DNA from 2 places in the Corynebacterium sp. LK2590 genome. Region 2 is predicted to be linked to the other one. Evidence: predicted binding sites of a transcription regulator. Region 2 holds the regulator's gene; the other holds the start of a gene.
What was found. Region 2 encodes LexA, which represses DNA repair genes until DNA is damaged. Its sites were predicted from a motif close to CGAACANNTGTTCG; they were not measured.
Positions count from the first base shown of each region.

Region 1: the regulator LexA is predicted to act here: its motif matches at 3,567-3,580, upstream of VVR85_RS06410 (DUF222 domain-containing protein).

Region 1 covers NZ_JAYWMH010000004.1:76,685-86,055, reverse strand. Annotated here, with positions in the region: gene VVR85_RS06425 (NRAMP family divalent metal transporter) at 1-1,049, opposite strand, end outside; gene VVR85_RS06420 (RNase H family protein) at 1,499-2,800, shown strand; gene VVR85_RS06415 (YdcF family protein) at 2,880-3,404, opposite strand; gene VVR85_RS06410 (DUF222 domain-containing protein) at 3,604-5,163, shown strand; gene purE (5-(carboxyamino)imidazole ribonucleotide mutase) at 5,291-5,812, opposite strand; gene VVR85_RS06400 (5-(carboxyamino)imidazole ribonucleotide synthase) at 5,980-7,188, opposite strand; gene VVR85_RS06395 (hypothetical protein) at 7,277-7,747, opposite strand; gene VVR85_RS06390 (biotin--[acetyl-CoA-carboxylase] ligase) at 7,802-8,821, opposite strand; gene VVR85_RS06385 (ABC transporter substrate-binding protein) at 9,017-9,371, shown strand, end outside.
Region 2 covers NZ_JAYWMH010000001.1:303,040-312,410, forward strand. Annotated here, with positions in the region: gene VVR85_RS01400 (fructose-specific PTS transporter subunit EIIC) at 1-1,022, opposite strand, end outside; gene VVR85_RS01405 (1-phosphofructokinase family hexose kinase) at 1,062-2,030, opposite strand; gene ptsP (phosphoenolpyruvate--protein phosphotransferase) at 2,482-4,263, shown strand; gene VVR85_RS01415 (DeoR/GlpR family DNA-binding transcription regulator) at 4,348-5,130, opposite strand; gene lexA (transcriptional repressor LexA) at 5,386-6,138, opposite strand; gene VVR85_RS01425 (hypothetical protein) at 6,349-6,795, shown strand; gene nrdR (transcriptional regulator NrdR) at 6,915-7,373, shown strand; gene hrpA (ATP-dependent RNA helicase HrpA) at 7,397-9,371, opposite strand, start outside.

The sequences.
Region 1 (9,371 bases), on a different contig from region 2:
AGGTCGCGGCGGCGCCAGGCCACCCACATCACGATGGCGAAGCCGATGGGCAGGATGAGGCCGTTGATGGCTCCGGCGAAAATCAGCAGGGTCTGCGGGGCGGAGTTCAGCACCACGAAGGCCACCGCACACACGGCGATGAAGGCGACGGTGGCGAAGTTGCGGACCTTGTCGCTGGAGTTCTGGGAGGTCACGAAGGACACGGAGGTGTACGCCGCGCCGATGACCGAGGACAGGCCGGCTGCGAACAGGACCACGCCGAAGGCGCGGAGGCCGAATTCGCCGGCGGCGTGCTGGAAGGCATCGGCAGCAGTGTTGTCTTCAGACAGGGTGACGCCGGTGGCGACCACGCCCAGGACGGCCAGGAAGAGCAGCACGCGCATGATGCCGGTGATGATGATGCCGGAGACCGAGGTGTAGGTGATGCTCTTGACGTTCTCGACGCCGGAGTAGCCGGTGTCGATCAGGCGGTGCGCGCCGGCGAAGGTGATGTAGCCGCCCACGGTGCCGCCGATGATGGTGGTGATGACAAACGGGTCGATGGTCTCCGGGGCCACGGTGTTTTTGAGGGCCTCGCCCAGCGGGGGCTGGGAGACGATCGCCACGTAGAGCATGAGCAGGATCATGATGGCGCCGAGTGCGGCCACCAGCCGGTCCAAGGCCATGCCGGCGCGCTTGGACAGGAAGATGAAGATGGCAATGGCGGAGGCGATCAGGCCGCCCCAGCGGGCGTCGAGGCCCAGCATGGCGTTCATGCCCAGGCCGGCGCCGGCGATGTTGCCGATGTTAAAGACCAGGCCGCCAAAGAAGACGAAGGCGGCCAGCACCCAGCCGAGCCCCGGCAGGACCGTGTTGGCCAGGGTGTTGGCGCGCATGCCGGACACACACAGCACGCGCCAGACGTTGAGCTGGATGGCGATGTCAACGATGATCGACACCGCGATAGCGAACGCGAAGGCAGCGCCTATCTGGACGGTAAAGACAGAGGTCTGGGTCAAAAAGCCCGGGCCGATGGCGGAGGTCGCCATGAGGAACATGGCACCCGCCATGGCGCCAATCCCCTTCGAGGCCGGGGACTTCTTCTTGGCGCCCGCGGGGGAGGCGGCGGCATCGGCAGCCGGTTGGGTGGTGCCTGCGGCCTGGGCGGAACCCTGGGCGGGGCCCTGGTTGTCGCTCTGGTTGCTGTGGGCGGGGCCCTGGTTGGAGTCCCGGCCTGGGGTCGAGCCGGTGTGAGAAGTGGATTCGGGTGTCTGTGCACTCATTGTTTTCCCTCCGCGATATAGGTCACACAGGTTTGTGATGCGCATCATCTTAGGGGGTTGTTGAACAATATGTAAAGGCGAACCCCACCCGCCTAACCCCGTGGGCATCGTGGGTACCCCGGGGGAGGCAGTTGGCTGGTGGTTGGTGGGCGGTTGGTTGGCGGTTGGTGAGCGCTGGCAGGTTAGTGCCTACCCCGGGGAACGGGCCCGGATGCCCGTACGGTTTACTAGTAGGCATGGAACCCGTCGATCTCGCCGCGCTGGTAGGTACAGAATCGCGTACTTACCGATCGCGAAAGGTCACCCCGCAAATGCACAACGCGCCGGTGCACGTGGCCATCGCCATGTGGGACATCCCCTGGAAGTCCGCCGCCGAGGGCAAGCTCAACGGGTGGGTCATCGCCGTGGATGCCAAGCCCGGCCCGCGCTTCGTCCGCACCGGGCGCACCACGGAGGAAGACACCGTGGGGCCCGTGATGCGCGACCTCAACGACGCCATCAGCGGCATCCGCAGCTTCAACGGCGCCAAGAAGAAGGTATGGTGCAACGTCGGCCGCCGCCGCGGGGCGCTGCGCCTGGAGCTGGAGAAGCAGGGCTACCTGGTCACGGGCAGTTTCTCCGAGTACAACCGCGCCTGCCCGCGGGCCAGCAAGCTGCGCACCGTCGAGGAGACCAAGGCCAAGCGCCAGGGCAAGCGCAACGGGCAGTCCCCCAAGCGCAAGCCCACTCCCCCGCCCGCCACGGAGGCTCACTGGTGGCCGCAGTTCTCCGACTTTTCTAACGCTAACGATGCCACCCCCACCCGCATCGCCACCGATGCCTCCTCCGACACCAACATCAAGGGCGCGTCGTGTTTCGTCGCCAGCAACGGCGACTACCAGCTACTTACCCGCCGCACGAAGGCCTCCACGGACGAGCTCGAGCTCGAGGCCCTCACCCTGGCCTTGAAGTACCTCGTGCACACCGATGCCACCGACGTCCTCATCGAGAGCGACAGCCAGGCCGCCCTACGCGCCGTCGATTACATCACCGGCCAGGGCAAGCTCGGCAAGCGCTGGCGCGGCATCCACCCGGGCGCGCTCTCCCGCTTCCAGCAGGCCTGGAAGGACAACCAGGGGCAGCGCAGCATCACCTTCCGCCGCGTCATGGGACACTCCGGCGACCCGCTCAACCGCGCCGCCGACAAGATCGCCATCATGGGGCTGCGCGCCATCGCCTACCGGCAGAAGGAGGTTCGCGACACCCTGGCAGAGGGCATCGATAAGGCCCTGCAGGAAGCCGCAAAGGACGCCCACAAGCGAGCTGCGTCGCGCCTGCCCGAGTCGGTGACGCGAGAGTCTGAGGCTGGTTCTCGGTCCGGTTCTGGGACTGGGTCTGGTGCTGGTGCTGGTGCTGGGTCTGGGGCTGGTGCTGGGTCTCGGGCTGGTGCTGGGTCTGGCTCCGGCGCGCGGAATAAGCGGCGACGGGGCGGGCGCCGCGGGGGACGTCGTCGCGGTGGGCGCCGACGCGGAAGTCCGGGCGCGGGGTCTGGGGCCTAGGTTTTCGGGGGCTGGTTCTGGGGCAGTTTTGGGGCCTGTTTGGGGCCTGCTTTGGGGCCTGTTTGAGGCTAGTTTGAGGCTAGTCGGGGCGGCCTTCGAGGCGGTGCCGGAGGCGTCGCCAAGCGATGCGCAGCGCAGAATGCGGCGTCGCGGCGAGCTCACGGGCATAGTTTTGTAGTTTGTGGCCCTTCGGGGTCGGCGCGGCGACCGTGTGAATAGGAATCTTGAGGTGCCAGGCCCAGAGACGGGTGCGCAAGATGTGGAAGTTGCTGGTGACGACGGTCATCGTCGAGCCGCGGGGTACCAGGCGCGCGGAATTTTCGAGGTTTTCGTTCGTACTGGTGGCCAGGGGCTCCAGGATGATGCGCTCCGGGTCGATGCCTTGGGCGGTGAGGTAGTTGTGCATCGGGAGCGCTTCCCCGTGCCCGCTGACCACGATGGGGGCTTGGGGGTATGCCTCGGCGAGGCGGGCGGCGGTGGCGAGGCGGGCGCGGAGCAGCGGTTCGGGGCGGCCGGCGGTGGTGCGGGAGCCGAGGACGACGATGGGGGCCGTCGGGTCAAGTGATGGTCGCCGGGAGGCTTCTCCGCCGTCGTTTTTGAACATAAGAATTAGGATACTTGAGGGCATTTGGCGGCCCATTCGGCGCCGTTAATGCCTATTTCTGCCAGAGGTTACCCCCGTTTTACTAACAATGTGACCATCTAGAACAAAGTTTTGCTTTAGGGGTTGCGTGGGGTGGTTGCGTGAATAGGATTGATGTCGTAAGGAACAAAGGTTCGAGCACCTCAAGGGGGTGAAGATCATGACCAAAGCGACGCAATCCATTGCCGAATGTGTAGCCGAAATCGAACAGGCATACTCCCGCCTGCACGCCGCCGTCACGGAGGTGGACTCGGTGTACTTTGGTGAGATCTACCCTTATTTCGAGAAGCTCGCTGCCCTCTCGGGCACCATCACTACTATCGATGCCGCCTTCGCGTTCATCGCCGAACGCGACGACGCCGGGCGCCACGTCAACTCCACGCGGGCGATGGACTACCTGATGAACCGGCTGGGGCTGTCCTACGGTGAGGCGAAGGACCGGCTCCGCAACGGGCAGACCATCTTCGGGACCGCTCCCCTGTCGGATCCGCCGCCCCTGCAGGACCCGCCGGAGGATGCTGAAGCGGGCGCCGGCAATGGCGCCGCTGATGGTTCGGCTGACGGTTCTGCTGCTGATGGGGACGCTGCGGCCGCCGCACAGGCAGAAGAAGAGCGCCGGAAGCAGGCCGAGGAGCGCCGCAGGAAGGCCGAAGAAGAGGCTCGTATTCGCCGGGAACGCGAGGAAAAGGCCCGCGCCGAGGCGCAGCGCAAGCTGCGGGAGAAGGAAGCTCTTCGCGGGCGCTACCTGTCCATCATCGACCGCGAGCTCAAGCACCTGAACGCGCACGCCACCCCGGGCCCGAACGAGCTGCGCAACAAGGCCATCGACGAGGCGAAGAAGCGAAATCTGAAGGACTTCGCCCAGTGGTTGCGCCGCGAGGTCCGTGCGGCGAATGCGCGCAGCCGGGATCCCTTCGGCAACCGGGACCGGTTCGCCGCCACCCGCAAGCGTCATTTGGAGTTCAGCCCCGCGGATGCCGACGGCGGCGTCCACGTCAGCGGTTACCTGGATGGCGCCACCGCGGCGCTGATGAGCCAGGCCTTCGCGCCCGCCACGCGTCCGGGCACCCCGGACCTGCCGCCGGAGGAAGACAAGCGTAACTACCGCCAGCGGATGGCGGACCAGTTCACCGCAATTTTGCAGGAGTACCTCGGCTCGCGCGAGAAGGCGCACCCCGGCCTGGGCTCCATCATCATCTCCGGAACGGTCGAGGACTTCGAGAACCTCAAGGCGGATTCCCTGCTGCCCACCAACACCGGGCACTCGCTGACCCCGCTGGACATTATCCGACTCGGGGCCGCGGCTAGTGATTACCTCTGCATCATGGACTGCGAGGACTTCCAGCCGCTGGCGCTAGGTCGCTCGAAGCGGACGGCGAGCTTCATGCAGAAGCTGGCGCTGATTGCCTCCGAGCTGGTTTGCTCCCACCCCGGGTGCGACCGGGCCGCCAATGCCTGCGATGTCCACCATCTGCAGGCCTGGTACTACGGCGGGGTCACGGACATACACAATCTGACATTGTTATGCCGCTCCCATCACGTCAATAACAACGACAGACAAGATGGCAGAGGAAACATGGGCCATGCGGCCAGGGATCCTCGCAGCGGAAGGGTCGGGTTCGTCAGGCCCGGAAGTAGCGACGTCGAATGCAACGAATCAGTCGCCGCCCAAGAGGCCGCCGGGTATAAGCTCCGAAGGCAAACCGCGGCCGCTAGTTAAGACGGCCTAGTTGAAACAGTAGTGAGTGCCGGTAGTAGATGTCTGTAGTGGATACATGGATACCGGTAGTGGAGCCTGCCCGCGGCTAGATCAATGGGATCCGTGTGAGATCCGTGTGGGTTCCGTGTTAGTCACCCAGCAGTTTCCGGCGGAGGTTTGCGTCCTTTTCCTCCACCGAATCTGCCATGTCCTGCTGGTATTTGCTCATCTTCTCGATCAGCTGGGGATCGCCCGCGCCCAGGATCCGGACGGCCAGGAGGCCGGCGTTCTTGGCGCCGCCGATAGAAACGGTGGCGACCGGTACCCCTCCCGGCATCTGGACGATGGACAGCAAGGAATCCAGGCCGTCGAGCTCCTTCAGGGCCCGCGGGATACCGATGACCGGCAGCGGGGTGGCCGCCGCGACCATGCCCGGCAGGTGGGCCGCCCCGCCCGCACAAGCGATGATGGCCTGCAAGCCGCGGGTGTGGGCCTGCTTGGCGTAGGCGAGCATCTTCTCCGGAGTGCGGTGGGCCGAGACGACGCCGACCTCAAAGGGGACGCCAAATTCGGCCAGCACCTGGGCGGCCGGTTCGACGGTGGGCCAGTCGGAATCGGATCCCATGATGATGCCGACGCGGGCCTGGGTGTTCTCTGGGGTAGCGGTCATGCTGTGGGGCACTCCTTTGGTGAGTTTTGGGTTCTGGGTGCTGGGTTCTGGATCCTGGGGCCTGGATCCTGGGGCCAGGTTCTGAAGGCCGGGGCAAAGGTACGCGGGGCCTGAAGGCCGGGGTGAAGGTGCGCGGGGCCCGAAAGAAGCTGCCGGGCCCCGGTGGCCTAGTCGTCCCAGCGGGCGTTGACCAGGAAGCCGGCCGCCAGGCGGGCCTCGTGCCGGGTCTGCTCCGCGTCCTGGCCGGTCAGGTTGACGTGGCCAATCTTGCGGCCCGGGCGGTGGCCCTTGCCGTAGAGGTGGATCTTGGCCTGCGGGAAGCGGCGGTGGACCTCGACGGCGCGCTGGGCGATCGGCATCTCCGGATCCTCCTCGGCGCCCAGGACGTTGGCCATGACGGTGACCGGGGCGGTCGGGGTGGTCGACCCGAGCGGGTAATCGAGGACGGCCCGCAGGTGCTGCTCGAACTGGGAGGTCACGCAGCCATCCTGGGTCCAGTGGCCGGTGTTGTGGGGGCGCATCGCCAGTTCGTTGATGGCGATGTCTTCCTCGCCGGCATCGTTGGTGAAGGCGAAGAGCTCGACCGCAAGGACGCCGGTGACGCCGAGTGACTCGGCGACCAGGACGCCCAGTTGGGAGGCGCGGGACTCGAGGGCGGAGCTCAGCCCGGGGGCCGGGGCGACCGCCTCGGAGCAGATGCCGTCGCGCTGGACCGACTCGGTGATCGGCCAGGAAGCGGTCTGCCCCGACGGGGTGCGTGCCACCAGGGCGGACAGCTCGCGGGTCAGGGCGACCTTCTTCTCCGCCATCAGCGGGGTGCCGGCATCGAGGAGCTCGCTGACCAGGTTGACCAGCTCCTCCTCGGTGGAGGGGAACCAGACGCCCTTGCCGTCGTAGCCGCCGCGGCGGGCCTTCAAGCAAACCTGGCCGGAGGTGGCGGCCCAGAAAGAGGTGGCATCGTCAGTGCTGGTGATTTCGGCGAACTCCGGGACCGGGGCGCCGAGCTCCCGCAGGCGGCGGCGCATGACGAGCTTGTCCTGGGCGTTGACCAGGGCGGACGGCACCGGCTGCACGTTGTAACCGGCCTCGATGAGGGCCTCCAGGTGCTTGTTCGGGACGTGCTCGTGGTCGAAGGTGACCGCGTCCGCGCCCTCGACGGCCCGCAACAGGTCGTCGTAATCGGTGTAGTCGCCCACCACCACGTCGGCGCAGACCTGCGCTGCCGACGAATCAGGGCTGCCGGCCAGCAGGCGCAGCGATTGACCCAACTCGATGGCGGCGGTCTGCATCATCCGCGCCAGCTGACCGTCACCAATGACGGTGACCACTGGCATACCGGGGGCATGGGCTTGGGGATTTCCAGCTTGTTCACTCACGTTTTCAATCCTAGCGCGGCGCCGGCGGCTCGCGTGTCACCCCAGGAAACCGGGCATGACGGTACCCCAATTAGCTAGTAGCGGGCCGCTAGCGCCAGATGGGCGATCGCAGCGCCCGCAGCTGATCCCCGATGGCAGCCTCGACCTTCTTGGTCTTCGGCACGTCCGGGAAATACAGGGTCTGGTCGTAGCCGCGGATCGCCAGCGAAATCCCGCCCCGGCGACGCCGGGCGCCCACGATGTCGCGCAGGGGAATCGAATCCGTCCGGCCGCCCAAGCGGGCCGCCCGGGCGATGACGCGGCGGTCCGTGACGATGAAGCGCTTCCGGCGCGAACGGATCACCGGCAGCACGAAGCGCCACACGCTGAGCGCTCCCCACAACACGACCAGCGCGTTGCGCAGGCGCAGGTCCGCCCCCTGCGCGTCCAGCCAGCCGATGGCTATCCAGCACACCCCCGTAATCAGGATGAGCTCCAGCAGCGGGAAGACGAGCGTGCGGAACGGCGCGGTCACGTCGACCCGCTTGGCCTCACCGGGCCCCATCGTCATATATCCCATAGCGCCCTAAAGCTTACCTGGGATGGCATCGGCGGCGAAGGGCGGTGGAGGTTTCTAGCGCTGCGGCCGCAGGTGGGTCACGTCGCCGGCCGAGTAGTACTCGCCGCCCACGTTGATGCGGCCGTCGTCGGCAACGCCCTCGACGATGCCCTCCACATCACCCGTCGGCGCCTCCAAGCGCACCTCCTGGCCAATCGACGAGCACACCGCGCGGTAGTCCCGCATCAGCTGCGGGTCCTGGTTCTGCCACTGCGCGATGCGTCGGCGCAGGTTGGTCAGCAGGTCAATCGCCAGCTGGGTGCGGTCCGTGTCGCGGCCCTCCAGCGCTAGCGATGTCGCCTTCTCAATCGGCAGGTCCTCCCGGGTCAGGGTGACGTTCAGGCCCATGCCCAGCACGACGCGGGCGCTCGGGGCGGCGCCGGCCTCGGTCTTGGGGGCCACCTCGGCCTTGTTGATTTCGGCCTTGTTGACCTCTGCCTTGTTGACCTCGGTCTTGGGGGCCACCTCAGCCTTGTTGATTTCGGCCTTGTCGATCTCGGCCTTGTTGATCTCAGCATCGCCGGACTTGAACTCGCCGGTGGCCTTGCCCGATTTGAACTCGCCGCCCTTGAACTCGCCGGTCTTAAATCCGCCCGACTTGAAGGCGGCGCCGACCGGGCCGGCTTCGGCGAGGATGCCGCAGAGCTTGTTGCCGTCGATGTGGACGTCGTTCGGCCACTTCAGGACGGAACCCTCGACGGTGTCGGTCACCGCCAGGCCGCCCGCCAGGGGCAGGGTGCCCAGGTGCTCGAGGGAATCCGGAAGCAGCAGGACCGAGAAGATGAGCTGCTTGCCAGCCGGGGCGACCCACTTGCGGCCCAGGCGTCCCTTGCCGCTGACCTGCTCGTTGGCGAGGAGGACGGTGCCGTCGGCGACATCGTTAGCCCCCATCAGATCCGTGTTCGTGGATCCCGTCTGTTCCTTGTAGTCGACGGTGCTGTAAAGCCCGGACAGCGCGGCGCGGATGCGGTCCAGGTCCAGATCACTGCTGGGGTGCACGGCATCGTTGTGCTCAGTATTGTTTCGCTCAGTCATAACCCAAACAATACCCGCCGGGCCCGCGATCCCAGCGGCTGCGAGCGCCGCCGGGCCCGCGATCCCAGCGGCTGCGAGCGCCGCGGGGCCCACTACCCCCGGCGTGGGGGCAAGAACCCAAAAAACTATTCTTCCGGACGTTGGTGAATATAACCTGAAATACACCTACTGTTTCCCGAAAGGTAAATCACTATGATGCAGTCACCTTCCCGGCGCACCGTGCGCAACGGCGTCATCGCCAGCACCGCCGCCCTCGCCCTGGCGCTGACCGCCTGCAGCTCCGACTCCGGCAGCTCCAACGCCGACGGTTCCGCCACCGAGAACACCGACGGCCGTGGCCCCATCACCTTCGCCATGGGCAAGAACGACACGGACAAGATCCAGCCCATCATCGAGAAGTGGAACGAGGAGCACCCCGAGGAGAAAGTCACCCTCGAAGAGCTCGCCGGTGAGGCCGACGCCCAGCGGGAGACCCTCGTGCAGTCCCTGCAGGCCGGCAACTCCGACTACGACGTCATGGCCCTCGACGTCGTCTGGACCGCCGACTTCG
Region 2 (9,371 bases):
ATGTAGGACACGCCGGTCATGATCGCCTGCTGGATGCGCTTGCCCCAGCCCAGCTTGGCGCCTTCCTCGGATTCGCCGGAGGAGGCTGCGGCCGTGCCGCTGACCTTGCGGGCGTTCGGGTTCTGCGCGGCCGCCACGGCCTCATCCAGCATGGTGCCGGGCTCGTTGATGGCGCGCTTGACCCCGGACTCGATCACCGGCTTGCCGGCGAATCGCTCGCGGTCGCGGACCCCGACGTCGGTGGCGAAGATGACGGCATTGGCGGCCTGGATGACGCTGCCGGGCAGCGGCTCCTGGTTGGCAGATCCCTGGGTCTCCACGTGCAGCTCGATATCGGAGCGGGTGTCCGCGTTCTGCGTCAGCGCGTCGGCTGCCATGTAGGTGTGGGCAATACCGGTCGGGCAGGCGGTCACCGCCACGATGCGCGTGACCGCGGCACCGGACGCCGACTCCTGTGCACCGGTGGCAGCAGTGCCGTTAGCAGCAGCGGGACCGGTGACCGCGGTGGCCCCGGCCTGTGCCCCGGCGGTGCCGGCCGCCTCGCTAGCTGGCTTCTTTGGCTTCTTTTCCGCGTTGACCACGCCGAGGACGGCCTCGACGACTTCTTCCGGGCGCTGGGCGGTACGTAGGACCTCGAGGAAGTCCGGGCGGACCAGCGCGCGGGCCAGCTTGGACAGAATCTTCAGATGGGCCTTGCCGCCGCCTTCGGGAGCGGCGATAAGGAAGACCAAGTTCGCGTCACCGTCGGGGCCGGAAAAGTCGACGCCGTCGGCCAGGCGCGCGAACGCCAGGGTCGGCTCGGTGACCGCGGCGGAGCGGCAGTGCGGGATGGCGACCTGCCCGGCCACGCCGGTGCGCCCCTTGGACTCGCGTTCGATGGCTGGCTGGGCCAGGCCGTCGATTTCCGTGGCGCGGCCGGTGGCGTGCACCAGCGTGGCCAGCTCGGTGATGACCGAGTCGACGGAATCGCCGAAGTGGGCATCAAGGGCCACCAGGTCGGCGGTGATGATCTCAGAAGCCATGAGACAGCTCCATTTCTTTAGGATTTCGGGAAAGGATATTTAGTTATCAAGTTCGTCGAGCGTGGTGCCCGCCAGGTCGATCTGGTCTGGCCGGGGCAGGGTGGTACCGGCCAGGCCCGCGGCGGCCGTGCCGTAGGCGACGGCCTGGCGCAGCGCCTCCGGGCGGGTGGTGCCCGCGGTGCGCGCCAGCAGGTACCCGGCGAGAGCCGAGTCACCCGCACCGACGGTGGAGACGACCTCGGAAGCCGGGGGCGTGGCCACCCAGGCACCATCGGCGGTGACGAGTACCGCGCCGGCGCCGCCCAAGGTCACCAGGATTTCGCCGACCCCGCGCTGGACCACGGAGCGGGCCGCAGCCACGACTCCAGAATAATCGCCGCGCGCGGCCTGTTCCTCGAGCGCGAGCCCGTCCTCGCCGGCGAGCTGGCCGAGCTCGAAGCCGTTCGGCTTGAGCAGATCCGGGGCCGCGGTGTCTAGGTTGCGGGCGATTTCCAGCATGGGCTGGTCGGAGGTGTCCACCGCGATCCAGGTCTGCGGGGAGGCGCTGCGCAGGGCCTTGATGAGCGAGGAATACCAGTCAGCCGGGCAGCCCGGCGGCAGGGAGCCGGCCAGCACCACCCAGTCCGCGTTCGCCGAGAGGGCGCCCAACCGCTGGATGATTTCCTGCTGGACCTCCGGACCCACCAACGGGCCTGGGCCGTTGATCTTGGTGGTGCCGCCGGACGGGTCGGTAATCGTCGTGTTTACGCGGATGGTGTGGTCGAGGGGGACCGCCTCGTAGGGCAGCGCGGCGTCCTCGACCAGGGAGAGGAATAGATCCGAGGGGCCCGCGGGAAACAGCGCCACGGTGGGGTGCTCCGCCAGGTACGCGGCGTGGGTGACGTTAATGCCCTTGCCGCCGGCGACTTGGGAGACAGACCGGGCGCGGTGGACCAAACCGGTGGTCAGCGGTTCATCGAGGGATAGGGTCGCGTCGATGCTGGGGTTAGGGGTCAGCGTCAAAATCATGGTGGGTGGTGCTTCCTCCGGCGGGCGCTTCGGCCAGTCGCTCCGTGCCTCCTTGCCGGTTGTCTCTAGCTGCGGGCCTGAGTGCCAGCAGGGGTGAGACATCCGACGGTGCCCGGGACCGAGTGGCCGAGGGGTCAATGTCAACGAACTGTAACGTGTGACAACGTTTGCAGACGTTTACTTTGTATTGTTGCCCGATTATGCCCGTATGTCAATGGGTATATGTGGTTTTCCGTGGGTCTCGGTAGACTGGGCAGAAAGTTGTTCTCTTGCGGAGCCTCGCCGGGGCCTGACGACTCCTGCACCAGTGGGCCGGAGGCGCACTGGACCTAGTTTCGGAAGAGCTCAGAATTCGTTTCTAGTGAGTACTGGCGAGCCTGAGTAGGATTGCCATAAATACGCGTATACCGATCTTGTCTACTTAGTCTTCAGACGTAGGGAGAAGTTTTACATGACCAACACCGACAACACTGGCAGCACCGCCACCACCGGGTCGACGAGCGCTGAAGCTAGCTCGGCTCAAGCGAACGCCGGGCAGCGGGGCACCATCGCGGGCACCGGTGTGGTGGCCGGCGTCGCCTACGCTCCCGCGGTGTGGGTACGTCCCCGCCCGCAGCTGCCGCAGTCCGGGGAAGCCATCGTCGAAGAAGACCAGCGCGAGGCCGAGTTCGCGCGCTTCCAGGAGGCCGCGGAAACCGTCGCGCAGCGCCTCGAGGGGCGTGCGGGAAGCGCCGAGGGGCATGCGGCGGAGGTTCTGAAGGCCACCGCCTCGATGGCGCGGGATAAGGGCTGGCACAAGACGGTGCGCAAGAACGTGCGCGGCGGCAACGGCGCGGAATACGCGGTAGTCGCCGCCACGGACAAGTTTGTCTACATGTTCGAATCCGCCGGCGGTGTCATGGCTGAGCGCACGACGGACCTGAAGGACGTGCGCGATCGCGTCATCGCGGAGCTGCGCGGCGAGGACGAGCCGGGCCTGCCCTACGTCGAAGGCGAGGCCGTGCTGCTGGCCGACGACTTGGCGCCGGCGGATACTGCGACGCTGGACATCGACCGGATCAAGGCCCTGGTGACCGAGCTAGGCGGGCCCACCAGCCACACCGCCATCATCGCCCGCCAGCTGGACATCCCGTGCATCGTGGCCACGGGCGCGAAGCTGCGCGAGCTCAGCGCGGGCGAGTGGCTGTTCGTGGACGGTTCCCGCGGGCTGGTCGAAACCGGCGCGGACGCCGACAGCTCCCAGGCCGCCGTGGCCGAGTACCAGGCCAAGGCCGCCAAGATCGCCCAGTGGGAGGGTCCGGCCCAAACCAGCGACGGCTACCGCGTGCAGCTGCTTGCCAACGTCGCCGACGGCAACGCCGCCCGGCTGGCCGCTGGCACCCAGGCCGAGGGCGTGGGCCTGTACCGCACCGAGCTGTCCTTCCTCAACGCCTCGGAGGAACCGAGCGTCGACGAGCAGGCACAGATTTACTCCAAGGTCTTCAACGCCTTCGGCGACCGCAAGGTCGTCGTGCGCACGCTGGACGCCGGCTCGGACAAGCCGATTAGCTACGCCACCCTCGATGATGAGGAGAACCCGGCGCTGGGCGTGCGCGGCCTGCGCATCGCCCGCGACAACGAGTCGCTGCTGACCCGGCAGCTCGACGCCATCGCCCAAGCCGCCGAACAGCGCCCGGAAGGCGCGCAGACCTGGGTCATGGCCCCGATGGTGGCTACCGCGAACGAGGCCCGCTGGTTCGCCGGCCTGTGCCGGGAACGCAACCTTATCCCGGGCGCGATGATCGAGGTCCCCGCCGCGGCCCTCATGGCCGATACCATCATGCCGCACCTGGACTTCGTCTCCATCGGCACCAACGACCTGACCCAGTACACCATGGCCGCGGACCGCCTGTCGCCGCAGCTGGCGTACCTGACCGACCCCTGGCAGCCCGCCGTGCTGCGCCTTATCCAGCACACCTGCGTGGTCGGCGGCGACAACAACGTTCCCGTAGGTGTCTGCGGCGAGGCCGCCGCGGATCCGATGCTCGCCGCCGTCCTCACCGGCCTGGGGGTTAACTCCCTGTCGGCCGCCTCGACCGCCGTTGCCGGCGTGGGCGCGCAGCTGGCCGAGCTCAGCCTCGAGGACTGCCGCAAGATCGCCGCCGCAGCCGTGTCCTGCGAAGGCCCCTCGGAGGCGCGCGACAAGGTCCGCGAACTCATTGAGGAGCTCGCGCAGCCTGAGGTCGAAAGCTAACGGCCCCGGCAGTCCAACTAAACAACCCGGCCGAGCCGCCGCCTTAACGCGGGGCTTGTGCCGGGTTGTTTGTATTGGAGGGGGTTAAGCGTCGACGATGACCACGGTGATCTCGCGCTCGCGCAGCGCGTCAACGAAGCTTTGCGGTGCCGCCGAGTCCGTGATGACGACGTCGATGTCCGAAATCTTGGCGAAGCTGACCAGGTAGTCGTTGCCCAGCTTGGAAGAGTCACACAGGACCACAACCTTTCGGGCGTTGGTCACGAACGCGGCCTTGATGGCCGCCTCCTGGGCGTCTGCGGTGGACAGTCCGTGATCCAGGGTCAGGGCGTTGGTGCCGATGAACGCGACGTCGGCGCGCAGCAGCGCCATGGTGCGCAGGGCGGTATCGCCGACCACGGCCTGGGTTATGCCGCGCACCGTACCGCCCAGTAGTTGTACGTCCTTGATGCCATTATTGGCCAGCGACAGGGCAATGGGCAGGCTGTTCGACACGATCGACAGTTGGTTGGCCAGGGGACTCGCTGCGATGAGATCGCTTAGCGCGTTCGTGGTGGTGCCGGCGTCCAGGAAGATGCTGCCCGGGGTCTCGGGGAGGAATTCGAGGGCCGCCTCGGCGATCGCGGATTTCGCCCCGGTGGCCGAGCGCGAGCGCGTGTCCAGGGTGAACTCGGCGGTCTGGAAGGTCTGCGAGGCCACCGCACCGCCGTGGACGCGGTGGACGACGCCCTCGCGGTCCAGGACGGCCAGGTCGCGGCGGATGGTCTCGGCGGTGACGTCGAATTTATGGGAGAGTTCCGTGACATTGACGCGTCCCTCGACGGCGGTGAGGGACGCAATCTGCCGACGGCGTTCTTCTGCATACATTGGGTAGTTCTCCTCGGTCCGTGGGTACGCGCGCGGATGGGCGCGCGCACACGGTGAAATGGGTCTACTCAAATTGTTCCAGAAAAACCGCGTGGGCAAACACAAACAGAAAAACCCAAGCACCCGGTTCTTGGGTTGCTTGGGTATTTCTTGAGGTAGATCGGGCAAATCGGAACTACGGCCATGAGGCGGGAGTGACCTTTTGCATGCCCCGCTACCTCAGAAAGGGGGAATAACGCGGAATGTTCCGGGGAATTAGAGCTTGCGCATCACGGAGACGACCTTGCCCATGATTTCCGATTCCTCCCCGTTGATAGGGGAATAGGCGTCATTGTGGGGCAGCAGCCACACCCCGGTGGAGTCGCGGTGGAACTCCTTGACGGTGGCTTCCTCGCCCTCCAGGAGGGCTGCGACGAAGTCGCCTTCCTCCGCCGTGGACTGCGAGCGGACGATGACCCAGTCCCCGTCCAGGATGCCGGCGTCCCGCATGGAGTCGCCGACGACCTGCAGCATGTAGAGATCGCCGCCGCCGACGACCTCATCCGGCATGGGGTAGTAGGTGTCGATGTTTTCCTCGGCCGTGATGGGGGTCCCGGCGGCAATGCGCCCGACGACGGGGATGTAGCTGACCTGGCCGGCATCGGGCGGGGTCTGCGGGAGATCCGCGGACTTGCTGGCCTTCTCGGCCTTCGCGTCTTCCTTCTCGGTGTTGAGGTGGCGGACATCGACGGCGCGCGGCTTGTTGGGATCGCGCCGCAGGAAGCCCTTCTCCTCCAGCTGCTTGAGCTGGTAGGCCACCGAGGAGGTCGACTGCAGGCCGGCGGCGTCACCGATCTCGCGGATGCTCGGCGGATAGCCGCGCAGGAGTACGGCGTCGTGAATGACCTCGAGGATGCGCCGCTGGCGGGCGCTTAAGGAGTCGAGTGTCGGTTTTTGTGAGGATTTGCTGGGTCGGGCCATGGTCTTTAACTCTCCAAGTTGACTAGCAGGTCGGTTAGTGGGGGACACAGGCGCTGCGGGCCCGCGAAAATTCCTACCTTCCTTTCTAGCACGAAATGTACAAATGTTCGAGATCTTCGCCCGTGCGCTAGACAAATTTTGGGAACCCTGCTATAAATCGAACACAGAACCTAATTCGAACATTCGAACGAAGGAAAGTCGGTGCCATGTCGGGGTCCGGATTTAGACTCGGTGGCACCAAGGAAAGGAAAGATTACTATGACTCTCGCATTTGATGACCGCCGTATCGCTAACACCGAATTTGCAGCTTACCGCACCGGTTCCCGCACCCCTTCCGTGGTGCCCGCGGCCGCGGTGTGGGAGCCATCGGTCCGAGATTTCGGGGATCGGCAGGGCGCGCCCGCCTGGTCGGGGCACGGCCCGGCTGGCGTGGGGTCGCGCTATTCTCGAACGCTCACGCTAGATAATCGAACAGACCGTCGTTCGCAGCCCGCGCTGAGCGCCGAGGATTTCGCAGGGCAGCCGCGCGGGATGGTCTCCGAGCAGGGGCGCCAGAAGGGCAACTACGCGCTCGGCGCTGTGTTCGGATGTGCAGTCTTCTTGGGCACGCTGGCGGCGGGCATGGGGCTTGTTGACGGCCCGGAGTCCGCCAGCTCGATGGGAGCCGTGGACAGTGCCATCACCCAGCAGGCTCACCTGAACTAGGCCGCGGTCCGGGCACTCGGCTTTCCCATCGCCGCGCGCAGTAGACTGGTAAGGCATCCGCGTGGTCCGCTGGTGCGGATGAAACCGGGAAGCTAGAAAGATACGGGGAGCGAGCCGAGTTGTATTGCCCATTTTGTCACCACGAACAGTCACGCGTCATCGACTCCCGCGTCGTTGACGCGGGTGCTTCCATCCGCCGCCGGCGCGAGTGTTCTTCGTGCCGGGGCCGTTTCACCACGGTCGAAAAGGCGGTGCTGTCCGTGGTCAAGCGCAACGGCCTGTCCGAGCCGTTTAGCCGCGACAAGCTGATCCGCGGCGTGCGCCGGGCCTGCCAGGGCCGTGATGTCTCGGACGACGCCTTGAAGCGCCTGGCCCAGGAAGTGGAGGAGACCGTGCGCAGCCACGGCAGCTCCCAGATCAACGCCAACGATATCGGCCTGGCCATCCTCGACCCGCTGCGCGACCTCGACGAGGTGGCGTACCTGCGCTTCGCCTCCGTGTATAAATCCTTCGACAGCGCGGATGATTTCGAGTCGGAGATCCGCCTGATGAAGCGCCGCGACCGGAGCAACTTCTAGGCTTCGGCCGCGGCAGCGCGGCGCTAGGCCAGCTTGTCGACAGCCTTCTGGATGCGTCGCAGGGACACCGCGTGCGCGGTGCCGAGGCGTTGGGCGAACAGGGAGACTCGGAGCTCCTCGATCATCCAGTAGATATCCCGCACCGCCTTCGTCTTAGATCTCCCGGCTGGCAGCGAACGCAGGCGATTATTGAGGTAGGCCTTCGCCTCGTCGACCTCCGCTTGGCGGTCCGCGTCCTTGTCCGGGTCGAGGTTCATCTCTTCTAACCGAATGCGCACCGCCTGCAGGTAGCGCGGCAGATGCCGCAGATGTTCGATGCCGTTTTTCGTGATCGCCTGCGGGGGAAGCAGGAAATCCAGCTGGGCGCGGATGTCGTCGATGGCTGGGCCGGTCCACTTGTCGAGCTCGTCCGTGATGCGTCCGTATTCGACCAGTCCCGGGGCGATGGCGACGACCATCTGGCGCACCCGCCCGGGCACGTCCGGGGCGACCTTCTTGCGCAGCTGGTCGAATTCTTCCGGGGAGCGCACCGCGCCGCCGGCCTCCAGCAGGAGATCGCGGATGGCGGCCACCCGGGCGTCGGAGACCAGGCCTTCGGCCCCGCCGTGCGGGTAGTTGTCGATGGCCACGCGCTGCTGCAAGGGCAGGCCCTTGACCATGGGGCGCGGGTTGACGGTGATTTCCCGCATGAGCAACGTCAGCGTCGTGGTCAGCATGGCCGCATCGGCCGCGGCCTTGGTGGGGTGCACCTTGACCTCGACGCCGTCCTTGGTGGCGACCAGCGCCGGGTAGGCGGTGACCTCGTGGCCGTCCACCGTGGTGCGGACCTCGTCATCGATGGAGCCGAGGTTGTCGGCGCGCCATTCCTTGACTGACCCGGACTCCGAGATGCGGCTGACCTTCGAGACCGAGGACTTAATCGATCCTGCCTGGCGGTTGACCAGCGCGGAAAGATCGCGGTCGGAGTCGATAATCTTGCCCCGCTTATCGATGGCGGCATAGTTCATGCGCAGGTGGTCGGGCAGTGACTGCGGGCGGAAGTCCACGGCGTTGATGCCCTGGCCGCCCAGTTCCCGCAGGACGTCGGCTAGCTGTTCGGTAATGGGCCCGGCGTAGGGGACCAGCTTGTCCAGGGCGCGCTCGGCGAACTCCGGGGCGGGCACCACCGTGCGGCGCAGGGCCTTGGGCAGGCTGCGGATGAGCTCCGTGACCAGCTCCAGGCGCAGGCCCGGCACCAGCCAATCGAAGCCGGTGGTATCCAGCCCGGCCAGCATGGGCACCGGCACCTGGATGGTCACGCCGTCCAGGGGATCGCCGGGGCTGAAGTGGTACGACAGGTCCAGCTCCACGGAGCCGGCGCGCCAGGTATCGGGAAAGTCCGCCTCGGTCACACGGTTATCGGCGTCGTTGACCAGTGCTTCCGGATCGAAGTCCAGCAGCGCGGGGTGGGCGTGGCGCTCCTTCTTCCACCAGGAGTCGAAGTACTTGCCGCTGGTGATATTGGCGGGCAGGCGCTCGTCGTAGAAGGCGAAGAGGGCGTCCTCGTCCGCTACCAGGCCGCGGCGGCGGGCCTTGTCCTCGTACTCGGCCGCCTTGTCGAGCTTGGCGACGTTGTCGTGGAAGAAGGAATGGTGGGTATTCCACTCTCCGCCGATGAGCGCGTGCCGGATGAACAAATCCCGGGCCGCAGCCTGGTCGACGCGGTGGTAGGGCACGGAGCGGTCGTGGACCACCGGCACGCCGTACAGCGTCGACTTCTGCTTGACCATGGCCGTGGCCCGCTTACTCGACCAGACTGGGTCGGAGTAGCTGTGCTTGAGCAGGCCGGAGGCCAAACGCTCCACCCAGGCGGGATCGATCTGGGCGACATCGCGCGCCCACAGCCGGGAGGTTTCCACCAGTTCGGCGGCCATGACGAACTCCGGCGGCTTCTTCGCCAGCGCGGAGCCGGGGAAGACCATAAAGCGGGTGTTGCGGGCGCCGTGGAACTCCTTGGAG